One region of the Paenibacillus sp. p3-SID867 genome, then DNA from elsewhere that is predicted to be linked to it. Evidence: a T-box and tRNA genes for the amino acid it is inferred to sense, from the RefSeq annotation. Region 1 holds a T-box; the other holds one or more tRNA genes.
The links. The T-box of region 1 lies ahead of M4D81_RS32590 (alanine--tRNA ligase). A T-box ahead of a tRNA ligase gene usually reads a tRNA of that ligase, here a tRNA-Ala.
Positions count from the first base shown of each region.

Region 2: it has a tRNA-Ala gene. The T-box ahead of M4D81_RS32590 (alanine--tRNA ligase) is inferred to sense a tRNA for this amino acid. The anticodon was not compared.

Region 1 is NZ_JAMBDM010000031.1:20,881-37,140, reverse strand. It holds gene M4D81_RS32600 (DUF3600 domain-containing protein) at 1-109, opposite strand, end outside; gene M4D81_RS32595 (sigma-70 family RNA polymerase sigma factor) at 99-683, opposite strand; gene M4D81_RS32590 (alanine--tRNA ligase) at 2,168-4,039, opposite strand; T-box leader at 4,149-4,392, opposite strand; gene M4D81_RS32585 (amino acid kinase family protein) at 5,384-5,800, opposite strand; gene M4D81_RS32580 (prolyl-tRNA synthetase associated domain-containing protein) at 5,802-6,341, opposite strand; gene M4D81_RS32575 (DMT family transporter) at 6,464-7,342, opposite strand; gene M4D81_RS32570 (LysR family transcriptional regulator) at 7,507-8,391, shown strand; gene M4D81_RS32565 (GNAT family N-acetyltransferase) at 9,011-9,472, opposite strand; gene M4D81_RS32560 (MerR family transcriptional regulator) at 10,077-10,892, opposite strand; gene M4D81_RS32555 (alpha/beta hydrolase family protein) at 10,991-12,283, shown strand; gene M4D81_RS32550 (GNAT family N-acetyltransferase) at 12,383-12,952, shown strand; gene M4D81_RS32545 (phosphotransferase family protein) at 13,279-14,160, opposite strand; partial or broken gene M4D81_RS32540 (DNA mismatch repair protein MutT) at 14,348-14,566, opposite strand; gene M4D81_RS32535 (hypothetical protein) at 14,559-14,822, opposite strand; gene M4D81_RS32530 (MBL fold metallo-hydrolase) at 15,099-15,965, opposite strand; gene M4D81_RS32525 (GNAT family N-acetyltransferase) at 16,216-16,260, opposite strand, start outside.
Region 2 is NZ_JAMBDM010000011.1:14,759-31,018, forward strand. It holds gene M4D81_RS21850 (helix-turn-helix transcriptional regulator) at 1-773, opposite strand, end outside; gene M4D81_RS21855 (Dabb family protein) at 1,115-1,417, shown strand; gene M4D81_RS21860 (SDR family NAD(P)-dependent oxidoreductase) at 1,459-1,680, shown strand; gene M4D81_RS21865 (MarR family transcriptional regulator) at 1,793-2,035, opposite strand; gene M4D81_RS21870 (RidA family protein) at 2,270-2,671, shown strand; gene M4D81_RS21875 (monooxygenase) at 2,696-4,192, shown strand; gene M4D81_RS21880 (MFS transporter) at 4,405-5,580, opposite strand; gene M4D81_RS21885 (Atu2307/SP_0267 family LLM class monooxygenase) at 5,709-6,776, opposite strand; gene M4D81_RS21890 (ArsR/SmtB family transcription factor) at 6,929-7,210, opposite strand; gene M4D81_RS21895 (TetR/AcrR family transcriptional regulator) at 7,328-7,933, opposite strand; gene M4D81_RS21900 (nuclear transport factor 2 family protein) at 8,129-8,908, shown strand; gene M4D81_RS21905 (YhgE/Pip domain-containing protein) at 9,167-10,348, shown strand; tRNA gene M4D81_RS21910 (tRNA-Ala) at 10,560-10,632, opposite strand; gene nrdR (transcriptional regulator NrdR) at 10,809-11,282, opposite strand; gene M4D81_RS21920 (alpha/beta-type small acid-soluble spore protein) at 11,431-11,658, shown strand; gene M4D81_RS21925 (lytic transglycosylase domain-containing protein) at 11,727-12,293, opposite strand; gene coaE (dephospho-CoA kinase) at 12,290-12,889, opposite strand; gene M4D81_RS21935 (MntP/YtaF family protein) at 12,899-13,639, opposite strand; gene mutM (DNA-formamidopyrimidine glycosylase) at 13,762-14,595, opposite strand; gene polA (DNA polymerase I) at 14,741-16,260, opposite strand, start outside.

The sequences.
Region 1 (16,260 bases):
CTTGAATGTGTACGACTTTGTTAAGTATTTTTTCCTTGAGCTCCGTTGGTGCGTTCCATTCTTTGGTCTCTTCCTTAAAAGCGGTTTTCAATCTTTCATCAAAACTCATTTTGCCCCTCCACCTTTCCCATAGCCAGAATGCTAATTTTCTGTTTTTTGCGCATCTTTTGCAGAGCAGCATGAATCCGTGATTTTACCGTCCCAAGAGGGATTTCTAATGTGGCTGCAATCTCTTCTTGCGTGTAATCATTCATATAATGCAGAATAACTACTAGCTTTAGCTTATATGGAAGTCGATCTACGCTTTCAAGTAGCGAATGATTCGATAGTTTGTTGACCACCTCACTTGAGATATCATTGACCACGGCTTGATCAATCTGTTCAGCTTTTTTGATGATCCGCATATGTGTCCAACTCTTTCTGCGGTGCGCTTGAATTTGCCGCATAACCACTCCCATTAACCAAGGCCGAAACGGCCTGCTTACGTCAAACTTTTCAAGAGACCGGTATAATTGAATATAAATCTCCTGAATGACATCCTCTGCATCTGATGGTTCTCGAATAAGAAAATAAACAGTATTGTAAACGTCCTTAATGGTTGCTTCATATAACTCGCCAAACGCATCACGGTTCCCAGCCAACGTAAGCGAAATAAGCCTTGCATATTCAGATGGATGATTCATCTGCTACCTCCTCCCCTTCGGTCTTACAGTATATATTGGTAATAATTATAGATATCGTTCGAATTATTTCAAAATATAGGACAAGAATTCAGCTGTGACCGGAAAATGGTTTGTTTCTGCCCTATCTACCCGCTGGCGTTATTGTTAAACCCCAAGCTACTTTATAAGAAAATCTACCGCGGTTAAGGATAAACTTTTTTATCACAGCCTTTGAATAAGAGCTTACATTCATAAATCAAAAAGCCCGCTATTTATGAGGACTTTTATGCGTATATGTTCGTTGCCATAAAAAAGCGGGCCCTCTCTTTCTCTACAAGGGGCTCGTTTTTTGTAAATTATCAGCTGAGCAAAGTTCAACTAACGTATGCCGTTAGTTCAATCATTGAATGCTATTCAGATACCTTCTAAACCATTTATTCCGTAGTATACGATCGAATTGTTCTTTGTAGTAAATGAGAAGATCTCCATCTTGTGGCTCGATTTCAATGGGTATCTTGATTTGATCGTACACATTTTCTTGCTCATTCATCCATTGGACATGAAACACATCGTCTCTGTGTCTTGCCCTCCAGACTTCCCTCCATTCGAATTCAGGAAATGAAGTTAACTTTTCTTCCTTGCCGATCTCATGGTAATCCTTAAGATCGTTTAAATGAGCCCGTTCCTCCTCGGTCGTCGATTCGTACCACTGGGGGGTAATGGTTCAAAAACAGAGGATGGTTACAATGGAAAATCTGGATGTCACGTTGCCGCAGTGAACGTACTAATGGCGTTAGTTTATTCAGAATGATTTTTTTCTCTCTTCGTGCATGAGAAGTTCCTCTTTACGTACTTAACTCCCAACCTAAGGAATCAACAACAGGACCGTCCTCCCACCCAAAATTCCACAGATCCACGAGTGCGATTCCAATCTCTTCAGATCGAAAAGTGAATTGGGATGACGAACGTACAAAACTAGATTCCGTATATGTTACGCCGGGACGTGGCGATCGGGGTGAATTCTAAGTCAATTTTAATGTCCATAACCAACACCTCCTGAAACGATTTTCGTCACAACGGAGAAAATTCCTTCAAGCCTTACTGATACTTCTTAGTTAGATACTTGTCTAATCGGTAATCGGCTCATGTTCTTGTCCAATACGGCAATCGGAACAAGTTTTTGTCCTCGGCTCGGGACAAGAACTTGTTCCGATAAAACAAAAAAGCCGCTAAATCAGCGACTTTCTATGGGACTATGTTCTTGTCCCCCGACAATACACCATATAGCTCGATTTTCGTTCTGTTTTTTTATAAGTTCCCCTTTCTTGCAGTAAAAAAGCAATTCGGATTAAGCCCGAATTGCTTTTTCTTTGAATACTGTGCTCCGGTACCGCCAATGGAAAGGCCAAGCGATGTCAAACCCTCTTCGATTGCCGGATTTATCATTCATCCTGGATTCCCGGCAACTCATAACGTTGTTACAAATGGCAATCCTAAAACATCAGCTATTGTTCCGCGTTTTTATTAATTACTCCTTTAATCCTTCTAACTCCAGCAGCAGAAGATTGTTCTTTTTTAATACTGAACTTTCCTAAGTTTGTTGTATCTTCTACATGAGGTCCTCCACATACTTCTCGACTCCAAACTTTCCCTTCGTTATCTTTGATTGTATACACCTTAACGATATCCGGATATTTATCCCAAAAATTCCCTTCAACATTACTTTCTTTCGCTTCAATTTTAGGCAGCTCTGAAATATAGGTAACTGCTTTTGATGAAATCGCATCATTCACATACTTTTCCACCTCAGCTATTTGCTCTGGCGTAAGTTTTTCATCGTGGTTGAAGTCAAACCGTAATCGTTCTGAAGTAATATTACTTCCTTGTTGATGAACATGATCACCTAAAACTTCCCTTAAACCAGCAAGTAATAAATGAGATACCGTGTGCAGCGCTGTTGTTTCTGTTGAATGTTCAGCTAATCCACCTTTAAATTTACCCGCAGAAGCAGTTCTGCTCTTTTCAGCATGTTTCTTTGCCGCCTCTATATAAGACGCCTTGTCCTCCATGCTATATCCACTTTCAGTTAGAAACTCTTCCGTCAACTCCAAGGGAAACCCATATGTTTCGTAAAAATAAAAGGCATCTGCACCTGTAACTTTACCCTTATTCTTAAGATGTTTTTGTATTTCAAATTCTCCTTGCTGTAAAGTTCTATAGAAAAGATTTTCTTCCTTATTTACTGTTTCGATAACTTTCTTTTTATTACCGATCAAATCTTCATAAGCTGTTGCTTCATCTATATAAACTTCAGACAACTCACCCACAAAACTTCCTTGTATACCTATTTTTTTACCTGCACGAATCGCCCTTCTTAATAACCTTCTTGTTATATACCCTGCATCACTATTAGCTGGCTCCGCACCATCATTAATTAGAAAAGTAGCCGCTCTCACATGATCAAGTATGATTCTAAACGACTTTAAATCGTCAGTATATTGTTTACCACTTAACTCCATCAATTTTTTCTTGGGATTAAGGAAGAAAGCCGTATTATAAATATCCTTGTCACCATTAAGGGCTGTTGCAACCCTTTCTAATCCGCCTCCATAATCAATATTGGGATTTTGCATTTTTACAAATCCTGTGTCTTCATTTTTGTAACACATAAATACGTTGTTCCCAATTTCTAAAAACCTCTCGCTTACAGAAGCAGGATGATCCAGCGAATCACCGCCTGGTTCAAGATCATAGAACATTTCACTATCAGGCCCACCCGGTTCACCAACAGGCATATCCAATGGACTTCCGGCTCGACTCCACCAATTTTCTTTTTCATCGTATAAGAATATTCTTCCACCTCTAGATGCCCCATATTGATAGGGATCATCTTCAATGATAGGTTCTATACCAACTGATTTGAATTTTTCTGACCAGATTTGAATGGCTTCCGTATCTTTCTGTATATTCAAATCATCACTTCCTATAAAAGCACTGATATACAGCCTGCCAGGATCAATTCCTAATTCGATAATATGCCAATTCCAAATGGCATCGATTTGCTTTTTCTTATAGTTATTTTCATTTGCTTTAAACTCCCATCGACCTATCATTTCAAAAAATGTCAGATGCGACGTATCTCCTACTTCATCAATATCCACTGTCCTTAAACACTTCTGAATATTAGCAATCTCATTACCTATCGGATGCTTTTCCCCCAATAAATATGGAACCATAGGTTGCATTCCACTTCCTGTAAACAACGTTGAGGGATCATTTTCTGGTAACAAGCTAGAAGAGGGCACTTGGCTAGCCCCTATTCCTTTCATAAAATCAATATATGATTTTCTTAACTCATCTGGTGTCATTTTCACCATGCTCAATACCTCCATTTCAATTATTATTTATTTTCGGAAAATTATTTTGCAAATATCCAAACGAGAAGAAATAAAACAAAAAAGCCCTAAGCTGACATATTTCTTGTCAACTTAGGGCGAACTATTATGTCCGTGTTACCACCTAATTTCAGATTTCTCTGCACTCTATCAATACGGGATATCTCCGATATTGTTTCCTGAATAACGGTGGAACTCCGTTGAAGCCTACTAAGATTCCTCTGTTCGGTTCACAGCTCCGAGACTGCTTCACTACTAGATCAATGAAGATTCGCACCAACCATCTTCTCTCTGTGAGATCCCTAATAGCTACTATTTCTCATCATAGCCTTTTCGTTTTAAGTTAAACCAATGCTATCACACTCAACTTGTTCTGTCAATTAATTCCACTATTTTTTTATAAGGTATAAGTCTGTCGATTCTACCATCAGCTTTGGCAATTCGGTTGCTTCGCATATCCTCTGACTTTAGCCAAATTATAATTCTCCCCAACCTCAATTCCACATTCCTGTTTACCTGTGAAATAATCAGGAGGTAGAACAAGCTTGGGTGGGGAAGTATCGCCTCCGGAGCGGAGGTGATAACCCTTTGTGGCATGATGGATTTTCCCCACAAATTCGCCCTATTTTTGAAAAGGGAAGAAATTAGTTAATCTGCCCTTTTCTTTGAAGGTTATTGCTTGTTAAAGAGATAGAGATAGGATTCATTCGTTGATAAACTTCTCAAATTCACTTTTCAGCCTATGCTGATTCTGATATGCAATATACTGTTCCATCCGAATCAGTAGATCAACCAATTCTGGCTTTGTTAACTGCATATAACGCTGTCTGACTCGATCTATGTCGCGATCCTGTTTTACATCCAAATCATTATCTAAGGGCTTAGATAAGCTTTTGCGCGGATTATAAACCTTGGTTGTTCTATACTGAAGAAAATGATTATGAAGTTCTTGGTTCTTACGAATTGTGTTTTGGTGGATACCTATTCCTTCTGGATCAATAAACTTTGATTTGTCCGAAACAGTTCGGTAAGAAACCGTTTTACCCTCTTCGTATCAATTGCTTTTACACCAATTTCAAGTGAACGGTTCTTCTTCTTGTCGTAAGATGCTTGAAGCCATTCCAGTTCAGTTGTTTGAGGTGATACGGATTTCCGGCGCATATGTCTCATCCCTTTGAGATTTCTCTATCAGTTGTATTATGTACATATGTCAAAGATGGTCAAAGTCAAAGTGATTGAATCTAAATTATTCCCCATGGCGTTCATTGTATCATGGAGAACAATTGGTTTCTCGATGTTTTTTCTCATATCGGCGGAGAAACACGGTTAGTACGTAATCCTGCCCGATACCCTGCGGTTGATTTCGAGTAAAGCATCAAAAGTGTTTGTCAGATTCTCCTTCTTTTCCTCGATTTCTATATCCTCAGCATTTAGGAGGATTTGTGCTATGGTATTATCATAGTCATTAAAAAATTTATCATATAAAAAGATGATACTACACTGTCCAACCGCAGCTGCAGCCTGCTTCAAACGCATAGAAGTAGGCCTCGTTTTCATTTGAAGCTTATTTGAACCTATGGCTATCGCACCGGAAGATACTAAAATAATTTCATAACCCATGTTATGAACATCGGATAATACACAGGCAAGCCGGTCAAAAGAACGCAAGTCATTTTGTCCTATTTCATTTGTCAGTGTGGAAGTTCCAACTTTCACAACAATTCTATTCTGATATAGTCTCATACTACACCTCAATAATGGACGGTGTATCCTTCACAAAAGGCAGAAATTCGTGAATGATTTGCGCCGTTTTGATTTTCATATAACCTGTGGTTGTACCGTCGCTACATCCATACCATTCTTCGCAGATAATGTTCTTATCAATTACAATTTGTATAACATTATCTTTGTCAAGTAGTGCACTAAATACAGTTGCGGCTCCGACTTTCGTTCCCAGCATCTTTTCCAGTAAGTCCGAAGGGGCAAAGGAGACTCGTGAAATTCCTAAAGCATTGCTGAACTCCTTTGACTTAAAAGGTTTATCGCCAGCCGTTATGAATAAATAAAATGCTGTTTGTTGCCGGTTGCAAAGAAATAGAGTCTTTACCATCTTCATATTCAGCTTTTTATTAATCTGCACACAATCTTCCATTGTTCTCGCTTCATCGGTATCTACACGCTCAAATGGTATATGCAGGTTTTGCAACGTATGGTAGGTCTTTTCTTGTAGTACCGACTTAAACTCGGAAGGTGCTGTTGTATATATATCACTTACAAAGAACATTGATCATTTTCCTTTCACTGAGTAATTCATGTTTTTAATGTATCACTTTTATTTGGAATACAATAACGAATATTTATCATGATTTTCATTACAATACCAGATATAAAGAGATGCTTGTTACCTTACGAATCGCTCATTTTTGCCCTTGATTTGCCAGATTCACCGAACCAAATGGACCCTAACAACAAAGCAGCACCTATCAGTTGTTGCATAGTCATCTCCTCTCTTATTATTAAAGCTGAAATCATTAGTGAAGTAAGTGGATCAACATAGCTTAATACGGCGATACTTTGGGCTTTTAATCCTTTCATACCTGCGAAGAACATATAAAATCCGATTCCGCCATGAAGGACACCCAGTAAAAGCATTACAAAAATCGGCCTCCACGTGAGAGAAGAAAAATTGAAGCCATCGGTGAATAATACTAAAGGGAATAATAGCAAAACCGATAAACCAAGTTGTAAAAGGGTAATTGTCAGCCCATCCAGACCACGAATAAATTTATTTGTCATAGTTAACACGGCATAAAATCCCGCTGCTATTAGTCCATAGCCGATACCAAGCAAATGATTCCCGGTGCTTTCCATTGTACTGTTTTGCAGTATAAGGAATAATCCCAATAAAGCGACAACGATACACATCACTTTTTTAAGCGACAACTGTTCTTTTAAAACCAAAGGTGAAAACATAATAACCAAGACAGGCGCAAAATAATAGCTTAATGCCGCATTAGCTATTGTTGTTTCCTTATACGCTTGAAATAAAAAAATCCAGTTTCCGCTTAGTGCAATGCCTGCAATAAACAGAACAAAGGCATTTTTTCTTACAAGGGCCCAGGATACCTTCTGTTTTCTGAATAGAAAAATAAAAAGTAGAAATAATGCTCCAATTAGACTTAGAAATAGTGAAATTTTACTCGAAGACAGGTCAATATATTTTGCGAAAACTCCTACCGCGCCGAAGATAATCATCGACAACATAAAATACAGTTTTTCCTTCATTCTAGGTTCCTGCTTTCTATCGGTTTGAAAATAAATAATGAGTTGCTCTCATTTGTTTTTTACTACATAGGTAGGTTATCATATCCTTAAAGATAACAAAAACGAATATTTTTAATGATGAGCATAACAAAATCAAATGTAAAAGAGGATATCTAAATATGGATATGAATATTCAAAAATACATGGCTTTTATCAAAACCGTCGAATTGGGCAGTTTTACAAAGGCTGCAGAAGTACTGAACTATTCCCAGTCCGGAATCAGCCGCATGATAAACGATTTGGAAAAGGAATGGCGCGTGTCACTTCTTGAACGTGGTCGTGCTGGTGTTCGTTTGACTTCTGATGGATTAAAGCTGTTACCTTTTGCTCGAAGTGTATGTAATGAATTCGAGAAATTACAGACTCAAGTAGACGAACTGAACGGCTTGCAATCTGGGTTAATTCGGATTGGAACGTTTTCCAGTGTGGCAACGCATTGGCTCCCGAATATTATCAAGATGTTTCAGAAGGATTATCCTAATATTGATTATGAACTATTACTGGGTGACTATACTGAAATAGAAGGCTGGATCTTGGAGGGGCGCGTGGATTGTGGATTTATTCGGTTACCGACAATCCCAGAGTTTGACACAATTTTTTTGGAACAGGATAAATTACTAGTCATTTTGCCGGAGGATCATCCCATGGCCGACTGCGAACGTTTTCCTGTAAAAGCGTTATGTGATTACCCCTTCATGCTTTTAGAAAAAGGCGCTAAAGCAGAAATATCGGAAATTTTTGAAAAATGTAACATTGAACCTAACATACATTTTACAACATGGGATGATTATGCCATCATGTCAATGATTGAAAGCGGATTGGGAATCAGTATTTTGCCAGAGCTTATTTTGAAACGTATTCCATATCGAATCATAACGAAAGATCTTGATATACCAGCATATCGTAAGATAGGCCTTGCAATGAGAGATAGTAAAACAGCATCACTTGCCGTCAAGAGGTTCATTGATTACCTGCAATACAGAAACAACTTTACAAACGACGAGGTGTAACCGATCTAATGTTAAAGCTATTTCAACCCAACTCTTTCTAAAAATTGCATTCCTTCACAATCATTAATCACAATGTTAAACAACTCGGAAAATATTTAAATTTAAATGACTTAGTGTTTATCAACTGAAGTACACTTGGAGAGAGTAGTTTCCACTCTGTAATTACTAATTTGCTAATTATCCCGAGTTTGAATTGATTTACGAGAAAGACAACAATATGTATAAAGTGGACGTTCGGATTCCTGTCGTTAAGAACCGTGGAACTTAGAAATCGATCAGATGCTCGAATTCTACTAGCGATGTATCCCGGGTATTACAAAGGTTTTTAGGAGTATGCGGATGTATCCCGCTGATCATTGCGTCTACGAGCTGATCCTTCTCGTATTTGGGTACAGACTTGTGGAGTGGAATCTCCATAACAAGCACGATTACGGGAAGACGAAGCATGTCCATACGCAAAAAATCAAAGAAAAATGAGTACCAGCCTGCGCAGGGTTGACTCTAAAAAAGAACTCCGAAAACCTTGAATGTAATAAGAAAGCCGTTAAAAGCAGCCGATCACATTGATCTGCTGCTTTCTTTTGTATTATTGCACTATCGTTTCCCGTTAGTTTTATCCTTAGGAAAAGTAATGCTCATAACGGTACATTTGAACAAACCACATTTTAAACCCATGTTTCTCATAAAAACCAATTATTTTTTGCCACTGCTTAGTCGCAGAATATACAACAGACCGAGTTATGCCATTACCTTCAGCAGCTTCAAGAAGCTTATCTACCATCACGTGACCTATATTTCTACTTCGATACTCAGGGTGAACAACATATACCTCATCTACCTCTAAATAATGCTGTCCCTGCTCGATTACGACTAACCCGTCGCTTTCATGCATACTACCAGTTATATAGCCTACAATTTGTGAGTTGATTTCTGCAACCCAGAAGTAATCCCCGATATTGTTTCTCAACAACTCTTCGGTACTAGCCCCCAAACCGTAAGTGATAGATTCTGAGACCCATATTTCAGATAGGTTAGCCACATCCGAAAGGTCCGTTTCTTTTGCTTTTCTAACAATAAACATTTATATCACCACCATTTATTATTTTTTATATGCAGTTCAATTGTTAATAGTCAAATTCCTTGTCAAAGATTGCTGCCCGTTAACGTAGTGAAGGACAGTTATCCGTTAGCTGATGCCATTGTGCTAACCTACCCGTTATCTTAATGAAATTGCATGTAAAACATATTTAGATAATTATCTATTCCGTAATCGGCTTATGTTCCTGTCCTTTACGGCAACCGGAACAAGTTCTTGTCCTTGACTCGGGACAAGAACTTGTTCCGATAATACAAAAAAGCCTCTAAATTAGCGACATTCAATGTGACCATGATCTTGTCCCCCGACATGTATGGTGGGGACTGATATTACGGCGGCAACTATTATGTTATGGTGCTGCTAACTAACTGTCCTTACTACCAGGAAATCCTATGCTCCAAAAAACCACCATCAACAAGTGTGGTGGTGGATTTGGATTAAGAAAAAAGCAGTAAGTTTTGAACGATAATGCGCGCCAGGCGCAGCCACGGCTGCGACAATGCTTCCTGATCCTCCCGATCGAAGTCAAAGTATGATTACATAATTTATTCTCAACTGTACTTCATCGCCATGACGCCGATAAATTATGTTAAGGATGTAAATATACTTGTATTTCATGAGACTGATTATCAAAGTTATCGTAAAGTTCAGATACAAGAATAATTGTAGTTTCTTTCATGTGAATTCCGTTAAGGTAATCCTGCATTTTTTTTATTCTTTCCATTTTATTATGATTATTGTATGTGAGACAAACATATTTCCCTTCTGGAATATGACTTAAAACATATTCATTTTCGGGTTTAAAGTGTGTTATCTCATCCCCACCCATTACCGTCATATATGCCGATATGAAAGATTCTTTGCCAAGATTAATGAAAAGCGGAATATCAATGAAATAACCACTTTCAAAGGCAAACTCCAAATTAGATTGAAACATGTCTATTTCAATTTTTCTGCTATTCAACTCAAAATTAACTACTTCGTTTTGATCTTTTAATTTTATTATGCGTCTTTTGTTAATCCATTTTAGATATGGTTCTTGCTGCTGTACAGCTTCTAACCCATACTCAATAAGTTCTGCTACCTTCGTAAATCTTCTATTAACACTAAATAGTGTCTCCATTTGTTTTTCTAACATATCTCGATAAGTTCTAATCTTTATTGATACTTCTTGCATATCGCCAGAACTAAGAGTATCTCTCACTTCTTTCAAAGGAATACCAAAAATCTTGGCATATTTGATGATGTCAAGGTAGATAAATTGGTCAAGAGTGTAGTAACGATACCCACTATCTTTGTTAACATAAGAGGGTTTTAATAATCCTATTTTGTCATAATGTCTTAATGCCTGAATTGATACATTGTTAATTTTTGCAGTTTCTCCTATGGAAAAAATGGTTCTCATAAAAAACTCCTTTACTCTATACCAAGTATAGACTTTATAGTGTAATTATAAACATTAAAGAGGTATACTCAAGGCCTTTATAAAAGGAGATTGGTAACATGAAAAAAGTATTACTTGCTACATTGACCACATCGGCACTGCTTGCTGGATTTAGCCTTCCTGCAAGTGCACAGGATCAAAAAAATACTGTTACAGAGCCAGCAACAGCACATAAAATCATGAATATTTCGCAAAACCAATCTATCTCAAAAGAGGATGATAGAGGGGAGTTGTTAAGCTACAAAAAAGTAAATGATTTAACTACAAAAGAAATCAATAAGTTGAATCCTGAAAAGAATATCAGGCAGCTTTTGGCTTATGATGTATCTCTCTATTCTATTACTTACAAGTCAGTCCAAAATGGAAAACCGATTGTATTATCAGGTCTTGTAACGATTCCTAAGGGTAAAGAAAAACCATCTTTCTTGCAATACCATCATGGTACAATGCTACCGATCCCAATGCCTGGTGGCGAAGGATCAAACGATGTACCTTCATTATTCCACGGACAGTCGCCTCAGCCAGATGCTGATTTTGGGGAGACAAGAATGATGATTCTGACTTTCGCATCAAAAGGTTATGTTGTGAGTGCACCAGATTATGCTGGTTATAATGTTTCTAAAGATTTGGATCACCCGTATAATATCCCAAGTGAATTAGCAAACTATTCAGTAGATATGCTTAGAGCAACTAAAGAACTAACAAAAGAATTAAAAGTGAAGACGGACAGCAAGTTATTTTTAACAGGGTGGTCTGAAGGAGGAGGAGCTGCTTTAGCAACTCATAAAGCCATTGAGCAAAAATATTCGAAAGAATTCAATCTTATTGCTACCTCTCCATTAGGTGGACCATATGATATGCCATCTATGCTCCAAAGCAATACTCTTGATTTTGAAAGCGACGATCTGGGTGAAAATGCTGGTATTTATAGTTGGACATTATATAGCTTGCTAAAATTCAGTAACATCAATGTACCTTTAGATAAGGTATACAATTACGAAGTCAACGATTCTTTAGACGCACTTAATCCACCTTCCAGTAAAGTAAGCGAAATTTTAAACTTACCGTTTTTACAAGAAAGCATCATGAGTGGTGATAACGAGGAATTGCTTAGTGTCATTGAACAAATAAGCCTTATTAACGGTTGGACTCCTAAGGCCAAAATCATGTTTCACTCAGGTAAGAACGATAATATTGTACCTCACTTCAATACATTGAATGCCTATAGCAAGTTTAAAAAGCAAGGAGCAGATGTAACCCTGTATGAGTATAATGGTGACCACTATACTCCTGACTTAGACTACCTGACAACTACGATTAAAGATTTTGGAAAACTGTCTCGACAAAAATAATAATCTTTAGCTTTTACTATATAAAGGCCTAATCACTCATAGAATTAGGTCTTATAATTTTTCTGAAAGTTTTGGCTAAACGATTTGAGGAGGCATTTTATGCGTATGAGAACAGAAATAGTAACAAAACACTTTAAAGAGTTGTATAAAGTAGAGAAGTTATATAAAACATCCTTTCCAGAAAATGAACGAATCCCATTATGGTTCTTATTGTGGAGATCTCGCAAAGAATTCGTTGATTATATTGCCTTCTACGATGATGAAGTATTTATTGGATTCGCCTATCTGATCTCAGATAGAAATCTGACCTTTGTGCTATATTTGGCCATTTCATCAGAAGTCCGATCAAAAGGCTATGGAACGATCATACTATCTACGATCAAACAAAAATATATAGGCAATCGTATTATATTGAATATTGAAGCAATTTATGAAGTGGCGGACAATTCTGAACAACGGATTAAACGCAAGAATTTCTATCAGAAAAACGGATTTCAAAATGCGGATTTCAAAATTTATGAATATGGTGGGCTATACGAAGTATTGATTCATGGAAGTAATGTCACACTTGAAGAATACAAATTACTACTAAAGCAATTTACTGGGGTTCTTTTCAGTTTGTTTTACAAACCTAAATTTATTTCTGATTATGGTACTGATAGAACATAATGAATGCTTCCTGCCCGTTAGCTTAATGAGATTGTAAGGAAACATAGTTAGATACTTATCTAATCGGTAATCGGCTCATGTTCTTGTCCATTACGGCAATCGGTACAAGTTCTTGTCCTTGACTCGGGACAAGAACTTGTACCGATAAAACAAAAAAGCCGCTAATAAAGCGACTTTCAATGGGTCTATGTTCTTGTCCTCCGACACTTTTTCAGAATGGGATCGCTCATATGTCGGAAACACTTGCTTCGCCTGCACAAAGATTCCCGTGCTTGTAATAATGGCTCCTATTTAATGCTTTTAATAAAACATCAATATACTTGCACTTAATAAGCCACTGATTTTTTTAAGGTAAGAATACTTTCTTGAAGAAACGTTTGGTTTTTTTCAATTCCTCTGTTTTTACACCAAACAACAGCACTAAATGCATCGTAAAAATCATAAAATGGTAGCACTCTATCCAGAGCTAACACAGGTCGAATCGTCAGATAACCTTCAATATAGGGTAACTTAGTTCTCGGATTGACTTCCCAAATATATCGATTTACTTTTGTAAAGTCTATTTCTGAGGACCCACCACGTGCACTTTCGAAATCAATAATTCCAGTGACCTTGTTACCGTTCACCAGAATATTACCCGGCCTAAAATCCATATGAACAATACACGGTCCGTCAGGATTTGGTAAAGCAGAAAAAACGTCATCAAAATGAAGAATACATCTTTCAAACAGTTCTGGATTGAGGATCTCCTTGCATGGCTCTTTCCACTTTTCAAAATTTTTTCTGATATGTAGTCTCCAATTATTTTGGTCAACTAACTTGAATCCCTTTGTCGTATGGTAACCGTATCCTGGAGTTTTTACTTCATGTAGCATTGCATGATACACACCGATTTGAAAAGAAAGTTTCTCATCCATATCTTCTATACTAGGCGTACCTTCAATAGCAGAAAGCAGCAATGCTCCAGTAGTGCTTTCATCCCCAAACCAAATGTCCAAAACCTTAGGAATAGGAATCACTCCCTTCAACGTTTCAAGTACCTGAAATTCACGAAATAGTTTATCTTTGTTATATGGGATTTTTACATATACAATTTCCCCGTTAACAAGAGTAAGCTTGTATACGAGTGAACTAAATGAATCTGGAACATCTTCTATAATCAAGACGTTCAACTTTAGCTCTTTAATAACGGTTTGAATAGAACTCACATGGTACCTCCTTCGCCTGACAGATTCCATTAGTTTAATAATTAAATTAATTACCCTAAGCTACCCGAATATTCTTTTTTGCATTAACCTACCCGTTAGCTTAACAAGACAGCTGATCGCTCTGACCAGCTGCCTTCTCTGCTTTATTCAACTATCGTTTCCTGTTAGCTTAACAAATCCAAGTTTATTAATCATTGTATAACCTAGACAATAAGTTATATGCTGGATTTACTTCCCGCGTTTCATACGGAACAAAACACTTTTCTTTCATCGCATCGAGCGTACGAGATTTTTGTTGCGGACAGGTTATGTATTGGTCTATATTAGATTCATTTAATTGAATATACTTGGCTTTTTTAATTTCTTTTGGTTGAATATTTATTTCTCCACTAACATACTCAGCTTTCTTCAGCCCAAATATTCATCTCCGCACCAATCTCAACCGAATGAATGTTTAACTTCTTTAGTTTGGGTTCGATATGTTGCCTCATGTATCCTTCTAAATCCGCTAGAAAAGATTGGCTTTGCACATTGCCGACAATCTGAAAACCTTTTTGGCCCTGGATCCAAACCAATGATGCAGTTGGTTCCGTTAAATCATCAACATAAACTCTGCCCGGGTTATTCCCATTAACGATCGCCCTGACTTCAACGTTTGACACTGATCGGTGATATGCCGTATTTTATAAAAATCCTGTTTATTAAGTTCTAATATCATTTTTGTTCTCCTAAGTATGAAGATATTCTTCCGCATCTGATTCTTGTAAGTACCGGATGACCAAACGATTCTTGAATCCCTTCTTTCAAAAGAATAAAAAAATCGACCCAGCTTGAGATAACCTTATCTTAAGCTGGGTCATTTGCCTCTCTGAGCATTCTTCGAAGATTATAAAACTCACAAATGAATCCTGTCTAATAAATATAGTCAGCTGCCTCTTTTATTTTTCCGCTTGTTCGTATTGCGATTTTAATATCTGATCATTCACGAATGCTTTTAAGAAAAAGAGTTCATCTTCAGAGGGTTTTCGGTTGTGCTCCCTTTCAAAAGCCTCTACCGCCTTCTCCATAGATGCGGATGTCACTGCATTGCTCGTTGAGATGAGCTCTTTCCAATACAGATCCATCTCCGCCGTGTCACAAATGGATTCATGCCCCAGCAGGAAGTGAGTGGCGTCATATTTCCGAATATCCTCGATCATAGGCAATAACAGAGATTGCTTAAAATGATACAAAGAATTTTTCGTTGTGCCATATGCACTATCCCCCAGAAAAAGGACCTTTTCATCCGGAATATATACGATGGTTGAGTCTTCCGTATGCGTGCTTCGAATGGTTTCAAGAACACAAACTTTATATCCTAAGTCGATATGAAGGGATTCCTCAAAAATGATATCCGGCGAAGTTAACTGGAATGTGTCTCTATCCGGTATTTCACTCCTGATGATCTCCACACATAGTGAATCGATCTTTTTGGCATCTGCATATTCTTTGAGAGAACGATCGTCAAACGAAAACCCGCGCCATTCCTGAATGATTTCATTCGTTCGGGTATTAACTATAATTGTTGCTTCAAATTCGTTCATCCCTAGAAAATGATCCCAATGCGCATGCGTAATGACCAAATATTTTATCGGAGGTACGTTTAATTTCCCGATTTCACGCAAGAAGTCCCGTGCGTGCTGAACCGAATTTCCGCCATCGATAACCAGGCTGTATTTGTCTCCGCAAACGAGTCCTAGCGTCGGTCTTTCCTTATTGTTTTGGTTCGTTAGGTAATAGATTGATTCTCTTATTTTATTTAGCATGTCAAATTCTCCTCTAAATTTTATTTGCAACGGCTAAGAGAAAATCTGCATGCTAATTTGGGGCTCGAGTTCGCATATCGATTTTCTCATTTTATTTTGTTACCAATGGAATCGCCTCCCGTGTATTTAACTATCATTTATTTCTTCATGCGCTCGCCGATACCTCAGAGTAATATTTACATTTTATAACATCATCTTCATCATGGAAAGGTACGGTTTGGTTTAAATGGTTTTTTCGAATGGAAATGGTTTATGCTTTTGCGATGATCTCCCTCTCATACAAGTGCGCGCTCCA
Region 2 (16,260 bases), on a different contig from region 1:
GAAACGGTCAAATTAGAATCGTTCAAGTAATGAAACGAAACAAGATCAAAATTCAAGATCCCGAGATTCGGACAATGCAGCGTCTTAGGAGCATCAATCGCATCGAGAACCTCGTGAGAATCCCAAAATTCTCGAAACTCCCTGCTAGCCTGTGAAAGCGCCTCGAACTGCTCGGACCACCAAGGATCGTCGACGTGACGTGCATACCCGGCATGGAAATTGGCAACGATTCGCCGAGCATGCAGTTCCCATTGGTCTCCCTTTGCATAGCGGAAACGGGGAGAAGTAAACGTCATCCAGACCAAATTCCGCTCCCTATCCGGCATAACCGTGAGATTCCCATTTAATGCGCAGTAGGCCTCATTCCAGGCAATGATGTTCATGCGCGCATCCATGACATTCGCAGGGGAAGGGTTCTGGCTATCCAAAAAACGTTGAAGTTCCGGTGTTACCCTAGAGGGTTGCTCCGTACCGGCCAAGGGAAATTGCTTACGGGCAAGATGGTAGAGATGCCTGCGTTCCGATTCATCTAACCGAAGCACTTTCGCTATTCGATCAAGGACCTCAGCGGATACGTTGATATGACGCCCTTGTTCCAAATAGGTGTACCAATCCAATCCCACGTCTGCCAGAAGAGCTGCCTCACTGCGGCGAAGTCCGGGTGTTCGTCTGCGTCCGGAATCCGGTAAACCTGCTTGCTCTGGGGTTATTCGTTCACGGCGTGAACGCAAAAAACGGGACAATTCCTCATAACGGTCCAATCTGTTTGCCATGATCTCCATGCCTCCTACCCATTCATGAACGTAGGATTCCCAATCCTACGATAACTAGATCTCTTCCTAGCCGCTTCGGGTCCATTTAGACTAGTTTATGTCCTCCTTAGGAGGAATAGCAAGAATGGATAGACAGTGATGATCGGCCCCACATGTTCAACTCCATTCAAACCCTATCATTGAGGTGATGAAAATGAAAGTAGCCGCCATAGTCGGAAGCATTCGCAAAGATTCATACAATCTGAAGTTAGCCCGTTATATTCAATGAAATGGATGAAGGAGCTCTCCCAATTGAAGCAGCTCCAAAGTCAAAAATAAACAGAAACCTTGGAGGGAATAAAATGTTTGAGCATATCGTGCTATTGAAATTCAAGCCCGATGTTTCTATTGAAGCAAAAGAAAGTGCAATAAAACGCGCGCATGACTTTAAAAGGAACATTCCGGGGATCGTGGAACTTAGCGCCGGGATTAATGTTACGGAGGAAATAGAGCATATGCAGGGGTTTACGCTGGGGATCCGTGTCACTTTTGAGGATCAACAGGCTTGCCGGGATTATATTCAGCATCCCCTGCATCAAAGTTTATTGCAATCCATCGGCCCGTTTGTTGAAGGAATCGTCGTTATGGATTACCCGTTTGCTTAATGTCCCCCTTTAAAACACATTAGAAAGGAGAGATTGCTGAAATGGATAAGAAGCTTGCCGGCAAAGTTGCCTTGGTCACTGGAGCATCCAGAGGAATCGGCAGAACCATTGCCGAGTATTTAGCGAATCATGGCGCCAAGGTGGTTATCAATTTTGCGAATCGTGCAGATCAGGCGGCAGAAGTTGTACAGAATATTCAAAGGAATGGCGGAGAAGCCGCAGCAATTCAGGCCGATATCAGCCGAACCGCGGTCGTTCCCTGACCTGCATCATGTTGCTCAGTTCCCCTGTCGGGAAACGAGCGGCTTTTTCTTGACCTTGAAGGTACCTTTGGCCGGATTGCTTCTTGGATTAAAAAACGCGGCGTATTTACACTCACTTGAACTGCACCTCCAAATTTATCCTTTCCGCGATGGAAGTGACATTGATCGGCTCCTGCTCTCCGATGCACGCAATGATGTGCAGTTCCGTCATATTCAAGCTGAATTCCGATTCAATATGCTTCCGGATATCCTCCAGGTATGTGGCAGTTATTCGGACTTCATATTGCTCTTTTTGCTCAAGAAACTTAACGAAAAATCCATGAATGGCGGTTTTGTTCTTACTGGCAGTATCCATGATTATGCTGACTCCCTCGACTTAATTGTTTATTATATCATATATTGTTTCCTAAGAAACAAACAGGCATGCTCATATTAAGATTGGGGTTGACAGGATAAAGAGTGACTAAGTACAGTAAAATTGTTTCATATGAAACAATTTTATATATAATTTTTATCATACCCTTTTTAACAAGCAATAAAAAAGATTCTAACGAAACAATAATTAATGAAGGAATGTGCATACCTGCCAATGGCAATCGTGAATCCGAAGACATTGACGGATAAGGTTACATCTGTAATTTCTCATGTCGTGGTAACTACTGCCTCCAAACTGGCCTTCATCTCAGGTCAGGTTTCTGTAGATGAAACAGGAGTCTTGGGCGGTTCAGGGGACTATTACGCGCAAGCGATTCAAGTGTTCACCAATCTTAAGTATGCATTGGAAGCCGTGCAAGCAGATCCACTGTATATTGCAAAAATGAATATTTTTGTGGTAAACCACAACCCGGAATTGATTTCGATTATTTTTGACGGAGGATTTTATGTGTTTGGCCCTAACTGGCCGAAGACAGCAAGTACCTATATAGGCGTTCAAGCACTAGCCGATCCTGAATGGCTTATCGAAATAGACGCTATCGTGATCTTCCCATAATGTTTAAGAAAAGAGGTTATTTATATGAAATATGAAGTCATCCTTATCGGTGGCGGACCTGTCGGCATGATGTTGGCTGGGGAATTGGCATTAGCCGGTGTAAAGGTCTGCGTCATTGAACGATTAAAAGAGACAACTCCATATTCACGTGCGCTTACCGTCCATCCACGAACCCTTGAAATATTAGATATGCGTGGAGTGAAATCACAATTAATCAGTCAAGGCCGCTTACTTTCGAGAGGACATTTTGCCGGATTAGAAACCCCCTTGGATTTCTCGGTGTTGGATTCTTCTTCCAATCACACCCTCTTTTTACCGCAGAGTGAGACGGAGAAGGTGCTGGAGGAATGGGCGCTTAACCTTGGCGCAGAGGTCTGGAGAGAGGTTGAGGCTCTATCTGTGCACCAGGATGAGGATGGGGTTGACGTTAAGATCGCGGGACCTCATGGAGAAACAACGTTAAGATCAGCTTATGTGGTAGGTACGGATGGAGCTAGAAGTTTGGTTCGCAAGCATGCAAACATATCATTTGAAGGTACAGATGCGACCTTCACGGCTATTCTGGGGGATGCCGTTCTATCTGAATTGGCTCCTATGAGTGTCATATCCCGGATTACAGAAAAAGGATTGGTCAGCATCATGCCAATCAATGATCATATCTACCGAGTCTTGATTATCGATATGGAGAGACGTAACATCTCTAAGGATGAGACCGTTACATTGGAAGAGTTTCGTTCATCGCTCATCCGTACGACCGGAAGCGACTTGGGATTGAACGATGTGAAATGGATGTCCCGTTTTGGAAATGCGACGCGGCAAGCGGGACGCTATCGGAATGGTCGATTGTTTTTGGCCGGAGATTCGGCGCACATTCATTTTCCGGCTGGTGGACAGGGAATGAACGTCGGCTTACAAGAAGCGATGAACTTAGGCTGGAAGCTTGCAGGAGCAATTAAAGGCTGGGCTCCGGACTGGCTATTGGACAGTTATCATACCGAACGTTTCCCATGGAATACGGCCTTACTCCGGAATACCGAGGTCCAAACCCTGCTTTTAGACGTGACTCCTCCCATCACGGAACTGCGAAGCATGTTGGCTAATCTGATTCAAATACCGGAGGCTAATTATCAAATCGCTGCACAAATTTCCGCAATGGATGTACATTATGCACCCGACGCCGAAGCGCCTTCCCATCCTTTAAATGGGAAACGGTTCAAGGATCTCAGCTTAACGCTGAAAGACGGGCAATTGATTAACGCCTATCCGCTCCTGCACAAAGGTACTTTTCTTCTGTTGCATTTTCATTCTAATGAACAGAATAGCGGCCAATGGGAAACGTGTAGCAATCTTCAAGTTGTTCATGCCTCTTTGGCTGAGGCTGACGCGGATTGGAACGACGTCCACACGGCGCTTATTCGGCCGGATGGACATATTGCCTGGGCGATTCCTCTATCCGATCCGAATCCCATGCAAACCATAAATGAAGGAATCACTCGCTGGTGCGGAGACATTACAGATTAGTAATTCGTTTGAGGTGTGTAACCGCCTCCCCCTTACCCATGATCCTGGCGCTTTACCACTATTTGTGGTATTGGTTCAACTTAACGCACCCGGTCCAGAAGCTATAATCAAGCAAACATGCACAGCAGGCCACCGAAGAAATCGGTGACCTGATCTGATATTATTTGTTCAACTTATATAGAAGCCTGGTTTTCAAACTTCCGCATTGCCGGTTACGCTCCATTTCGTTCCGCAACTGCAGATCGGCGACGCATGGATAATGAAATTATAGCCGGGATGAGTCCAATGGCAACGAAAGCTCCGCCAAGCAAACCAACGGATGCTAGCGAGATGCTTTCTACAACAATGCCTCCGATTACAGCCCCTACAGCCATGCCCAACTGCACAATAGAATTATTCAAACTCAGGATGATCCCCGAAGCCTGAGGGGCCATGCCGATTAAATAAACTTGTTGAACTGGCCCCGTCGACCAAGCGAAAAAGGACCATAACATTAGCAAAGGCAACACGATCATGGGCGAGTGGGAGAACGCCGTCAGTAATAATAATATTCCCGAGTGAAAGAGCAAGCCTCCAATCATCGTACGGGGGATACCCCATTTATCTGCACCGTAACCGCCAACTTGGGACCCTATGAGACTGGCCAGCCCAAACGCAAACAACCCGATGTTTACCATCCCTTCACTCATCCCCGTAATGTCCAGGAGAAACGGCGTTATATAGGTGTACAGCATCGTATAGCCTAGTATCCAGAAAAAACTGATGGAAAGCGCGACAGTGATTCGGGGGCTTTTTAATAAGGCAAGCTGTTCCCGAATAGGAACGGGAGCCTCTCCTTCCGATCTCGGAATCGCCAGCAAAAGGACCAGCATCGCGATCAAGCTCAGGGCTCCGACTCCTGTGAAGATGATTTTCCAATCATGTGAGCCCGCAATGATTCTCCCAAGCGGTACCCCTAAAATAAGTGCGAGATTAAAGCCCACTAGAACCGTGGCGATTGCGCTGCCCTGTTTTCCTGGATGAGATATTTTAGCGGCAACCGTCAGGGCGACGACCATAAATACCCCCGTGCTGATCGCCAAGATAATTCTTGCTCCAAGCAGCATGCCGTAGCCTGTAGTTGTGACCGTGATCAAGTTCCCTACGAAAAATAATCCCAAAGCCGACAGCATAAGCTTTCTTCGATCCATTTTTGCCGTGAGCGCAATTAGGATCGGGGTGCCGATGGCATAAGCAAGCGAGTAGACCGTAATCAACTGTCCGGCCGCCGCTACCGACACTCCAATATCACTTGCAAGCATATCCAAGATGCCGGCAATCACGAACTCTGAAGTTCCAACTAAAAAGCTGACAATGGCTAAAATATAAATTTTCCATGAATTTCTCATCTATTTCTCCTCTTTTCATTTCAACAGATCTAAATCTATAGAAATCATATTTAAAAAAAATGCTCAATTCGCCGACTTCACTTCTCGGCCCAATCAAGCCTCCTCGTTCCAAGCGTTCGTGGTCTGCTTTAAGCGTTATGGCCAGATGTCTGACGTGCCAGCTCCTTACGGACAATCGGCGCTACTTTGGTCCCTAGAAGCTCAATCGTTTGCAGTAAATCGCGATGCGGCAGCGAACTGAAATCGTTGTACATCATGAAGCGAGTCAAGCCAAGATTCTTATGCAGCAGCACGATTTTTTCTGCGATGTATTCGGGATCACCGACGTATAGAGCGCCATGAAGGTTGCGGGCTGAATCGTACGAGTCACGTGTATAGGTAGACCAGCCTCGTTCCCGTCCAATGTGGTTCATTTGGCCAGCCATGACAGGGTAATACCGCTTAGCAGCCTCTTGTGCCGTATTCGAAATAAAGCCATGCGAATGTGTAGCAATTTGCAGCTTATTCGGATCGTGACCAGCTTTCACGGCGGCTTCTTTATAAAGCTCCACTAAGGGTGCGAATCTTTGCGGCTCCCCTCCCAGGATTGAGAAGGCAATAGGAAGTCCCAGCAAGCCGGCCCGAACAGCTGATTCCGGATTGCCGCCCGTACCGATCCAGACAGGCAAAGGCTCCTGCTGTGCACGAGGATAGACGCCCATGTTGTCAATCGCCGGGCGATGACCGCCACGCCAGGTCACTTTTTCGGAAGCGCGAATCTTCAACAGCAGTTCCAGTTTCTCTTCATACAATTCCTCGTAATGCTTCAGGTCATAGCCGAATAGCGGGAACGACTCGATGAACGAACCCCGTCCGGCCATGATTTCCGCTCGCCCGTTCGACAGACCGTCCAACGTTGCAAAGTCCTGATATATCCGCACCGGATCGTCCGAAGATAGCACCGTCACTGCGCTCGAGAGCCGGATCCGCTTCGTTGTAGCTGCAGCTGCGGCCAGAATGACAGCTGGCGACGAGCTTGTGTATTCGATGCGATGATGCTCGCCGATGGCATAGACGTCAAGGCCGACCTGATCTGCCAATTGGATTTCTTCGATCGCCTGGCGCAGCCTCTGGGCATGCGAGACACCGCCATTTCCGGGATTTGCATGAAGGAAGGTGCTCATTCCAATCTCCATCGTATTCGTTTGACCGCTCATAGTAATTCTCTCCTTCTTAATATGGAATAGGGGGGATTAGTAAAAAACTGTTGAATAATCATTCCAAATCGACTCGTTCGCTAAAATCCATTTAAGTATAAGCCTCAATCAATTCTATAGTTCTAAACTTATAGAATTGATTTCCGAAAAAATTACGCCAACAAAAAGGGCGCAAATTTTTCCGCTATTTCTCGATTGACGTTATAGTGAATAAACGATCCATTCTTGCGAGAATCAATCAAGCCAGAGTCCGTCAATTGCTTTAAATGATGCGATAGCGTCGAGCCTGCAACCGATTCAAGCCTTTCACCGACGGCGGTGAAGCATAAATCGCTCTCTTTCGCGAGCAGTAAAGCGATTTTCAACCGGGTTGGTTCCCCCAAAGCTTTATACACTTTAACCGCTTGCCCGATATCTTCTTGATTTTCTCCCACTGTATCCACCTCCCCGCATATCTTCTGCAGTTCTATAACTATCGAAATCAAGTTTAGCACCATGTCATTCAAATGTAAAGGGCAGATCTGAACCCTGCTCCTTCTACTTCGCTAATTTTATTCCTCGACGGCGATGCCGGCAGCTCTTAAATGCCCGTAGGCAACGATTCTGCTAAACTGAGATGAAACTTCATCTGCAGGAAGGGGTTTATCGTTTTTAATCCACCAAATTACAATCCCCATGAAAGACGAACCGAGGTATTCGATCAGCAATTCCTTGGATATCGCTAATGGGGAGTTTCCCTGAGCAGGTTTCCACCCCTCAATTAATTTATCTTTAATGATATTTTCCATTTTCGCTTGAAACTGATAGATTCTATTCTCATCTATTAACATGGAATGATAAAAGGTCAAATTTAGAGAAATATGCTCCAGTACAGTTTGCATGACTGTCTCGAGTAGAGAAATACTGAAAGGATTCATGCTGATGGGACTAAGAACGACCGCATCCTTTAGTTCGCTCAACAATTCATTCATACATGTATCTAATAAATCAGGCTTGTTTTGGTAGTGGAGATAAAATGTGTTTCGATTGATCATAGCCCGATCGGCAATATCCTGGATCGTTATGGATTCATATCCCTTTTCCTGAATAAGCTCATAAAACGCCTTTCGAATTGATTGTTTCGTGCGCAGTATTCTTAGGTCGGTTTTCTTGTTCATTGTTTTCGTTCCCCCTACATTTATTTAGGTCGTTAAGCGACAAATTTTTATGAGTTGTCTGTTATCCATCATAACTAAAAATATTGAATATTGAGCGTTATATTAGCCTCTATTATAATGAGCAAGAGATAAATAAACAACGTAATGTTCATTATTTATCTAATGACCAAAAAAAATTCCAAGGAGGATATTCCAATGACATCCAATCATCAACATGAGCTTGTTCGCAAGGCAGTCGCCGTACTGGAAAGTTTTGAGAGCGGCAATCCCGAAGCGATTACGGCTTACGTTCATCCAGATCAATATATTCAGCATAACCAGGCCTTACTCGATGGTCGTGAAACCATGCTTGGTGCTCTAGATCATTTAAAGGAAATTGGTACAAAGGTAAGCATTAAGCGGGCTTTAGTTGACGGAAATTATGTGGCACTTCATTCTGTATATCATTTTCACGGCCCTAAAATCGTATTTGATATCTTCCGTTTTGAGAATGGACTAATCATTGAGCACTGGGATAATTTGCAAGAGATGGTGGAGAAGACACCAAGCAATCATACAATGATTGACGGACCGGTTACGATTAAGGATATCGACAAGACGGATGCCAACAAGGCATTTGTCAGAAGCTATGTTGAGAACATCTTGCTCGGGAAGAACCCTGACCTGCTTGCCTCTTACTTTGATGGAGATCACTACATTCAGCATAGTCCGCATATTGCAGATGGCCTTTCAGGTCTTCACACTGCTTTGCAGGCTCTGAAGGAGAAAAATGTTGAGTTTCAATATACTCATGTCCATCAAGTTATCGGTCAAGGCGATTTTGTTCTTACAATGAGTGAAGGTCTGTTTGATGGTCAGCATACCGCTTTCTACGATTTGTTCCGCGTAGAGGATGAAAAGATCGCTGAGCATTGGGACGTAATCGAGGCCATCTTGCCGGCAGAAAAACGAAAAAATTCGAACAGTAGATTTTGAAGTTTGTGTAGCTGAATCTCTAGAAAGACATCGCCGAAATTTAAGTGCGGTGATGTCTTTCGATTCACGAATGTACTTGAGTGATCATTTTTGTAATCAAATGGAAACAGAAGCGTTGCTGCAGCAACGCTATTTTTGTTCATTGCCATGAAGTGACCGTGTAATGCAGCCATATTATATGGTGGACCTTTCACATATGAACATCGCGGTTGATAGTCAACCATATGTTCGTTATAAAGAGACGAGGAGTAGTGGATCGTGAAAATGCTGACACAAAAAATGATGTGGCTGGGAATGGTGCTCGTCCTGATCGTGTTGACCATATTCGGGGTAGCGATGATGGGATCGGTGCTTGGATCGAAGCCAAAGGAGGTCCCGGTGGCCCTCGTTATCCTTGACCAGCCGGCGGAGCTGCCGACTGGAGGAACGTTTGCGGTAGGGGAAGTGATCCGGGAAAAGTTGCTGTCGAGCCCGGCAATGCCGCTCGTCTGGCATGTCGTGGATTCCGAGGAAAAGGCTCGGGAAGGACTGGATAAACGCGAATATTACGGAGCGATGGTGATTCCGGCGGATCTGAGCAGCGGTTTACTCTCGTTAGCAACTCACTCGCCGATTCAGCCAAATGTAAAGATCATCTCCAACGAGGGTATGAACACCCAAGCTTCGATGGTCGTAGGACAGGCAATGGGACAAGCGATGAAAATGATCAACGGAGAACTGTTGCAGCAGCTGCTTGGGCAGATCGGACAGCAAACGGAGCAAATTCCGGTTGAAACGGCTAAAGCTTTAATGACACCGGTAAACGTTCAGGAGGAAGTCGTGCATCCACCGGGAGTGAATAATGTGGCGGGGAATGCGCCGGGTTTGTTGACCCAGATTATATGGATCAGCAGCATGGTGACCGGAGTCGTCCTGTTCCTGGCTAGCCAGAAGGCGGTCGCCGCGGGTTCAAGGAGATGGACAGTCAGCGCGCTGCAAGCTATCGGGGGGCTTGCGATCGTCGGCATAGCCTCGTGCTACACCATATGGATGGCTTCGTCGTGGTACGGCATGGAACTGGCGAACGCGGGGGAGACGTGGTTGTTCTTATGGTTGGCTGGATCGGCGTTCTTCTTGTTGCAATCTTCCTTGCTGAATTGGATCGGATTCCGGGCAATGCCGCTGCTCGTACTGCTGATGTTCTTCTCCGTGCCGCTCCTGAACATGGCTCCGGAGTTCTTGTCGCAGACGACGCGAGATTGGATCTATTCGTGGACGCCACTGCGGTTCGCGGCAGGAGGGCTACGCGAAGTAATGTACTTCGGCGGACTGGACGCAGCTCACTCAAACGCCTTGATTTTGTGGGGCGTCGCCGTTGGATTTTTGGTCTTGCTGCTCTCTTCCGGATTTAGGTTCGGTCGAGCGACAGATGCCGCTCCTACTTCTGTTACAAGCGATTAAAATAAAGTAAGAACAATCAACGATGCGTTGTACTTCCTTTTTTACGCTCATGTAATTATTAAATTGCGTTAAATGTGCGTTTAATGTAATCCCTTTTTACCCATCTTTATTATTCTCAATATTCGTGCCCAAGACCATTTCTGGGAAGTATTAAAAAGTTATAAAAAAAGCAAAAACCCTTGATGATATACCATCAAGGGTTTTCTTTGTATGGAGCCTAGGGGGATCGAACCCCTGACCTCATCGCTGCCAGCGATGCGCTCTCCCAGCTGAGCTAAGGCCCCGTAAGCGACTTCTATATCATATAAAAAATCAGCAGGCATGTCAACAGGTTTTTCACATTTTTTGATGACGTGCTGTATCCCTTTTACTTCTCTATATAATGTCACTTATCGATGATGAGGATGGGCTCCTTGAGAGCACCGGAAGAGCACCTGGATCACGCAGAACCCTGGCGCTCTTACAGCTCCTGACCGTCCGTATCCTTGGACAGCAGGCTTTTCAGTTCCTTCATAAACATATTGATATCCTTGAACTGCCGATACACGGACGCAAACCGGACGTACGCTACCTCATCGACCGGATACAGCCGTTCCATCAGAAGCTCCCCGATCTGGCGGCTCTCCACCTCTGCTGCTGCGGTATTGCGCAGTGCCTTCTCGACATCCGATACGATCATATCCAGCTGGTCCACGGATACCGGGCGCTTCTCGCATGCTCGGATCAAACCGCGGAGTACCTTCTCCCGGCTGAATTCTTCGCGGCTTCCATCCTTCTTCACAACAATCAGCGGCGTTTCCTCCACCATCTCAAAGGTTGTGAATCTCTTGCTGCACTGTTCGCATTCCCTGCGGCGGCGGATGGATTTATTCTCGTTGGCAGGCCTGGAATCCAGCACTTTCGTTCCGGCATAACTGCAATATGGACACTTCATAAAGTCATCTTCACTTCCTTTGTTTCAGCGTATTTTAGCCTTAATGGCGCTAATGAAAAATTTACCAGCAAAACTTTTTTCTTTTATGTTATGAAAATGCGAAACCCGAGACATAATACTTTTACCAACCCAAGGAGGTGAACTTAACATGGCACAAAGCAACAACAACTCCAACAACCTGGTTGTTCCTCGCGCAAACGCTGCTCTTGAGCAATTGAAGTACGAGGTAGCTCAAGAACTTGGTATCTCCATTCCACAAGACGGATACCAAGGTAACATGACTTCCTACGAGAACGGTTCGATCGGGGGATACATCACAAAGCGTCTTGTAACCCTGGCCGAGCAACAATTGGCTGGTCAATTCTCCGGTCAATAATTGATTCTTCCTTAAAAAAGGAGTGTTGGACGGCTCGATGTAAGAGCCTGTCCAGCGCTCTTTTTTCGTTAAAAGCCGTCCTTATACACATCCGTATATTGATTATAATAATAAATCACGCGCTGTACATAGTGGCGGGTTTCCCCGATGGGAATACTCTTCACATTCTCATAGGTTCCATCCCACATGCCCTTGTTGATCCAATTCTTGACGTTCCCGGGGCCTGCATTATAGGCGGCGATGGCGGCAATCGGGTTGCCGTCCATTTCCTTGTGCAGGTTCTGAATATACCAGGTGCCCAGCTGGATATTCGCATCCACTTCATTCTTTACGTTCAGCAGGTTTACCGATGGCAGCTTGGCCATTTCCATCGCCCAATTGGCCGTATCCGGCATCAGCTGCATAATGCCCAGGGCGCCTTTCTTGGACTCCTTACCCGGCTTGAAGTTCGTCTCGACACGAATGATGGATGCCACCAGGAACGGATCGACCTCATAGTAAGCGGCATGCTTCCGAATTTCATCCTTATAATGAATCGGATACAGCAAGGTCATCCAGTTCGAGCTCAGATACAGAAGCGCTACAAAAGAGACAAACAGCAGAAGCAGCACTCTTTTTTTACGGAGCCACTTCATAGACTAACCAACCTGCCCCACAGGTTGTCCACCTGCTGCTGTGTCTCGGCCAATGTTCCGCTGTTATCGATGAGGATATCCGCCAGACGCTTCTTCTCCTCGATATCCATCTGACTGTTTAAACGCGCTTCTGCCGCTTCCCTGTTAAGATCATCGCGTACCATCAGACGCTCAAGCTGCAGCTCTCGCGGTACATAAACAACAGCGATCTGGTCAAGATAAGAATAATGCTCCTTGGCCTCAAGCAGCAGCGGGATATCCGCTACGACCAGCCGGTCGGGATACTGCCGCTCATACGCTTCCGTCCGTTCCCGGATTTCCTGCCGTATCGCCGGATGCGTGATCTCATTCAATACCGTTCTCTGCTCGGGATGATGGAAAATCACTTCCCCGAGTTTTTTTCGATTCAACGTACCGTCCTCAAACAGGATCGCTTGTCCAAAATGTTCGGTCACTTTACCTAGCACCGGATGACCCGGGAGCATGACTTCCCGGGCGATGAGATCCGCATCGACGAGAAGTGCTCCCTTCATGGTCAACATGGAGGACACGGTGCTCTTGCCAGTTGCAATTCCTCCGGTTAAACCGATATTCATGACTTCACCTCATAACAGCTTCATTATACCCATGACGATTAACAAAAAAGCAGGCAAATAAGAGATAAAACGCATCCCGCCCTTGGATGCAAAGCGTAATCCAACCCTCATGCCCAGCACCAGAAATATCCCGCTAAACAAAGAAACAACAGCCGCGGTACCTAACGGTGAGAAGCCCAGCATGGCAGCGCCAAGCCCTGCGCCGAACGCATCGAGCGATAACGCGATCCCGAGCCACATCGCCTCCCACGGGGAGATGCTGCCGGAGTCGTCCAGATCCGCCTTCGAGGGACTGCGGAGAATTTGAATGACAACCCCGGCCTTCGGAATCTCAAGAGAGAATACCGCCCGCTGAAGATGCACTTGACCTGCCGTGTTAACCTCACGTCTTGATTTCACTTGATGGTCAGATGTCTTCGTTTCCATAAGAGACTTCGAAATATCCTTACTGGAAACCGGCTGCACATCTGACTCGCTTTTTCTGCGAACTTGCTGATATAGAGACCATAAGCCCAGCAGAATCAAAATGGCGGCTCCGATCACGGACGCCACGGATGGGGATAAGAACCGCTGTAACAGCGCGCCCGCCTGCATGGAGGCGCCAAGCACCAAGCCGGAACATAGCGAGATGATTAATACAGACAGCAGCGGTATCCTTGTTTTGCGCAGACCGTATGTAACCCCCGCACCGAATCCGTCCAGGCTTAATGCCATGGCCAGCAGCGCAGACGAGAAAATATGACTGAGCACCCTTTTCCCTCCTCGTAAGCTCCACATCAAGCGGCTCATTCATGAAGAAGAGCAGCTCCATGCGCTCCACATATGTTCCACATTATATGTGTAGGGATAGGAATGGGTGCACGCCTATTGGATTACTTCTTAACCGGCTGACACTTCGGGCAGAAGTGGGTCCCCCGTCCGCCAACCACGATCTTATGAATCGGTCCACCGCATGTATGACACGGCTTGTCCTTCCGTCCGTAAATCTGATGACTATGCTGGAACATCCCCATTTCACCCTGTCCATTGACATAGGATTTAATGGAGGAACCACCCGCTTCTACGGCTTCGGACAGTGTATCCACAATGGCATGATACAATCGCTTGAGCTCGGCATCCTTCAGGCTGTTGGCGTTACGCTCCGGATGAATCTTGGCTCGAAACAATGCCTCATCGACATATATATTGCCGATGCCGACCACATATGCCTGATTCAGCAGCACCGCTTTAATCTTCGTTTTTTTGCTGCCGACAACTTCCTTGAAGGTTCCGAACGTAAACGTGTCATCCAGCGGCTCATACCCCAGCTTGGCAAGAGGAGCATGCTGAAACTCTTCCCCCGTTGCAAAGAGATGCATCGTTCCGAATTGGCGTACATCCTTATAACGCAGCTCCGTCCCGTCCGAGAAATGGAAAATAACATGGGTGTGCTTCTCCACCGGCTCCTCGGCAGAGTACAACCCGTAACGCCCTTCCATCCGAAGATGCGAGACGAGCACCAGACCGTCCAGCAATATCCTTAAAAATTTCCCGCGGCGCTCCACACCTTCCACGGTATGATCCTTCAACATAAACGCAAATGCCTCAATATCATCGGGACGCTGAATAATCCGCGGCAGATGTACGGATACATGATCTATATGCTTACCTTTAATCAATTGGTTAAGTGTTCGTTTCACCGTTTCTACTTCCGGCAATTCCGGCATAATGTCTTCACCTCATCTCCCATTATACCGGAAGTTAGGACAGAGCGGGACCATGGTTTTGTGGAAAGGTATGGTGCATAATGCGCCCCTCTTCACGCCATGATCCCTATAAACGATTCTCTATCGGCTAACATATTGTATAACTTTACTTCGCTTCGTACCAGTTCTCGCCATAGCTGACTTCCGATTTCAGCGGTACCGACAGCTTCAGTGCCTGACTCATCACTTCCGGTACCAATTCCTTCATGATCTCCAGCTCATCCTCCGGCACCTCGAACACCAATTCATCGTGCACCTGAAGCAGCATGCGGCTCTTCAATTGACGATCATGCAGCGCCTTGTCCATATGGACCATGGCCAGCTTGATAATGTCCGCCGCGGTTCCCTGAATCGGCGTATTCATTGCTGTCCGCTCGGCAAAAGACCGCAGGTTGAAGTTGCTGGCGTTAATCTCCGGCAGGTAGCGTCTGCGTTCAAGCAATGTCTTCACATAGCCGTCTTGCTTCGCCTGCTTGACGATCACGTCCATATAACGCCGGACGCCCTGGAACACCTCGAAATACTGGTCAATGAAGGCAGCGGCTTCCTTCCGGGTAATATTCAGGTTCTGGGACAAGCCATAGTCGCTGATTCCATACACAATGCCGAAGTTAACCGCCTTGGCGGATCGGCGCATATTGGAGTCCACCTCATCCACGTCGACTCCGAACACGTCCATCGCGGTCTTCGTGTGGATATCCATATCGTGGACGAAGGCTTCCTTCAGACGTTCATCATCCGAGATATGTGCAAGCACGCGCAGCTCGATCTGAGAGTAGTCCGCCGCTAAAATGCTCCAGCCCGGCTCGGACGGAACGAAGACCTTGCGCAGCTTGCGGCCCTCCTCCAGACGGATCGGAATGTTCTGCAAATTCGGATATTGGCTGCTCAGACGACCCGTCGCGGCAATCGTCTGACGATAGTACGTGTGCACTTTGCCAGTTTGTGACGAAATCTCCTTCAGCAGACCTTCCACATATGTGGATTGCAGCTTGGCCAAGGTACGATACTTCAGAATCAAGCGGACAATATCGTGATAAGGCGCCAGCTTCTCGAGCACCTCGGCATCGGTGGAATAACCGGTTTTGGTCTTCTTGATGACCGGAAGCTCCAGCTTCACAAACAGAATCTCGCCCAGCTGTTTAGGCGAATTAAGATTGAATTCCGTTCCGGCGATCTCATATATCTCATGAACCAGCTTCTCGATCTGTCCTTCAAACTCGCGACCCAGCTCCTTCAAATCCTCCGCATTCACAGCAATTCCCTGCTTCTCCATATCGGCCAGAATGCGGGACAGCGGCATCTCCAGCTCGTGGAACAGCGGCAGCATTTCATTGGCAGCCAGCTCCTTCTCCTGAACGGGAACCAGTTCGGATACAGCCAGGCATTTTCTGGCCATGTGCTCGCTGAGCTTCTCCATATCGGGAACCTTGTACTTTGCCCCTTTACCGAACACATCCTCATCGGCTTGAAGATACGCAAGCCCGTATTTGGAGGCCAGACCGCTAAGACTTTGATTCGATTCGGTTGGGTCCAGCAGGTAGGCAGCCAGATGAACGTCAAATGCCGCACCGGCAAAAGCGATGCCCTGCCAGTGGAGGGCCAGATCAATGCGGTGCAGATCAT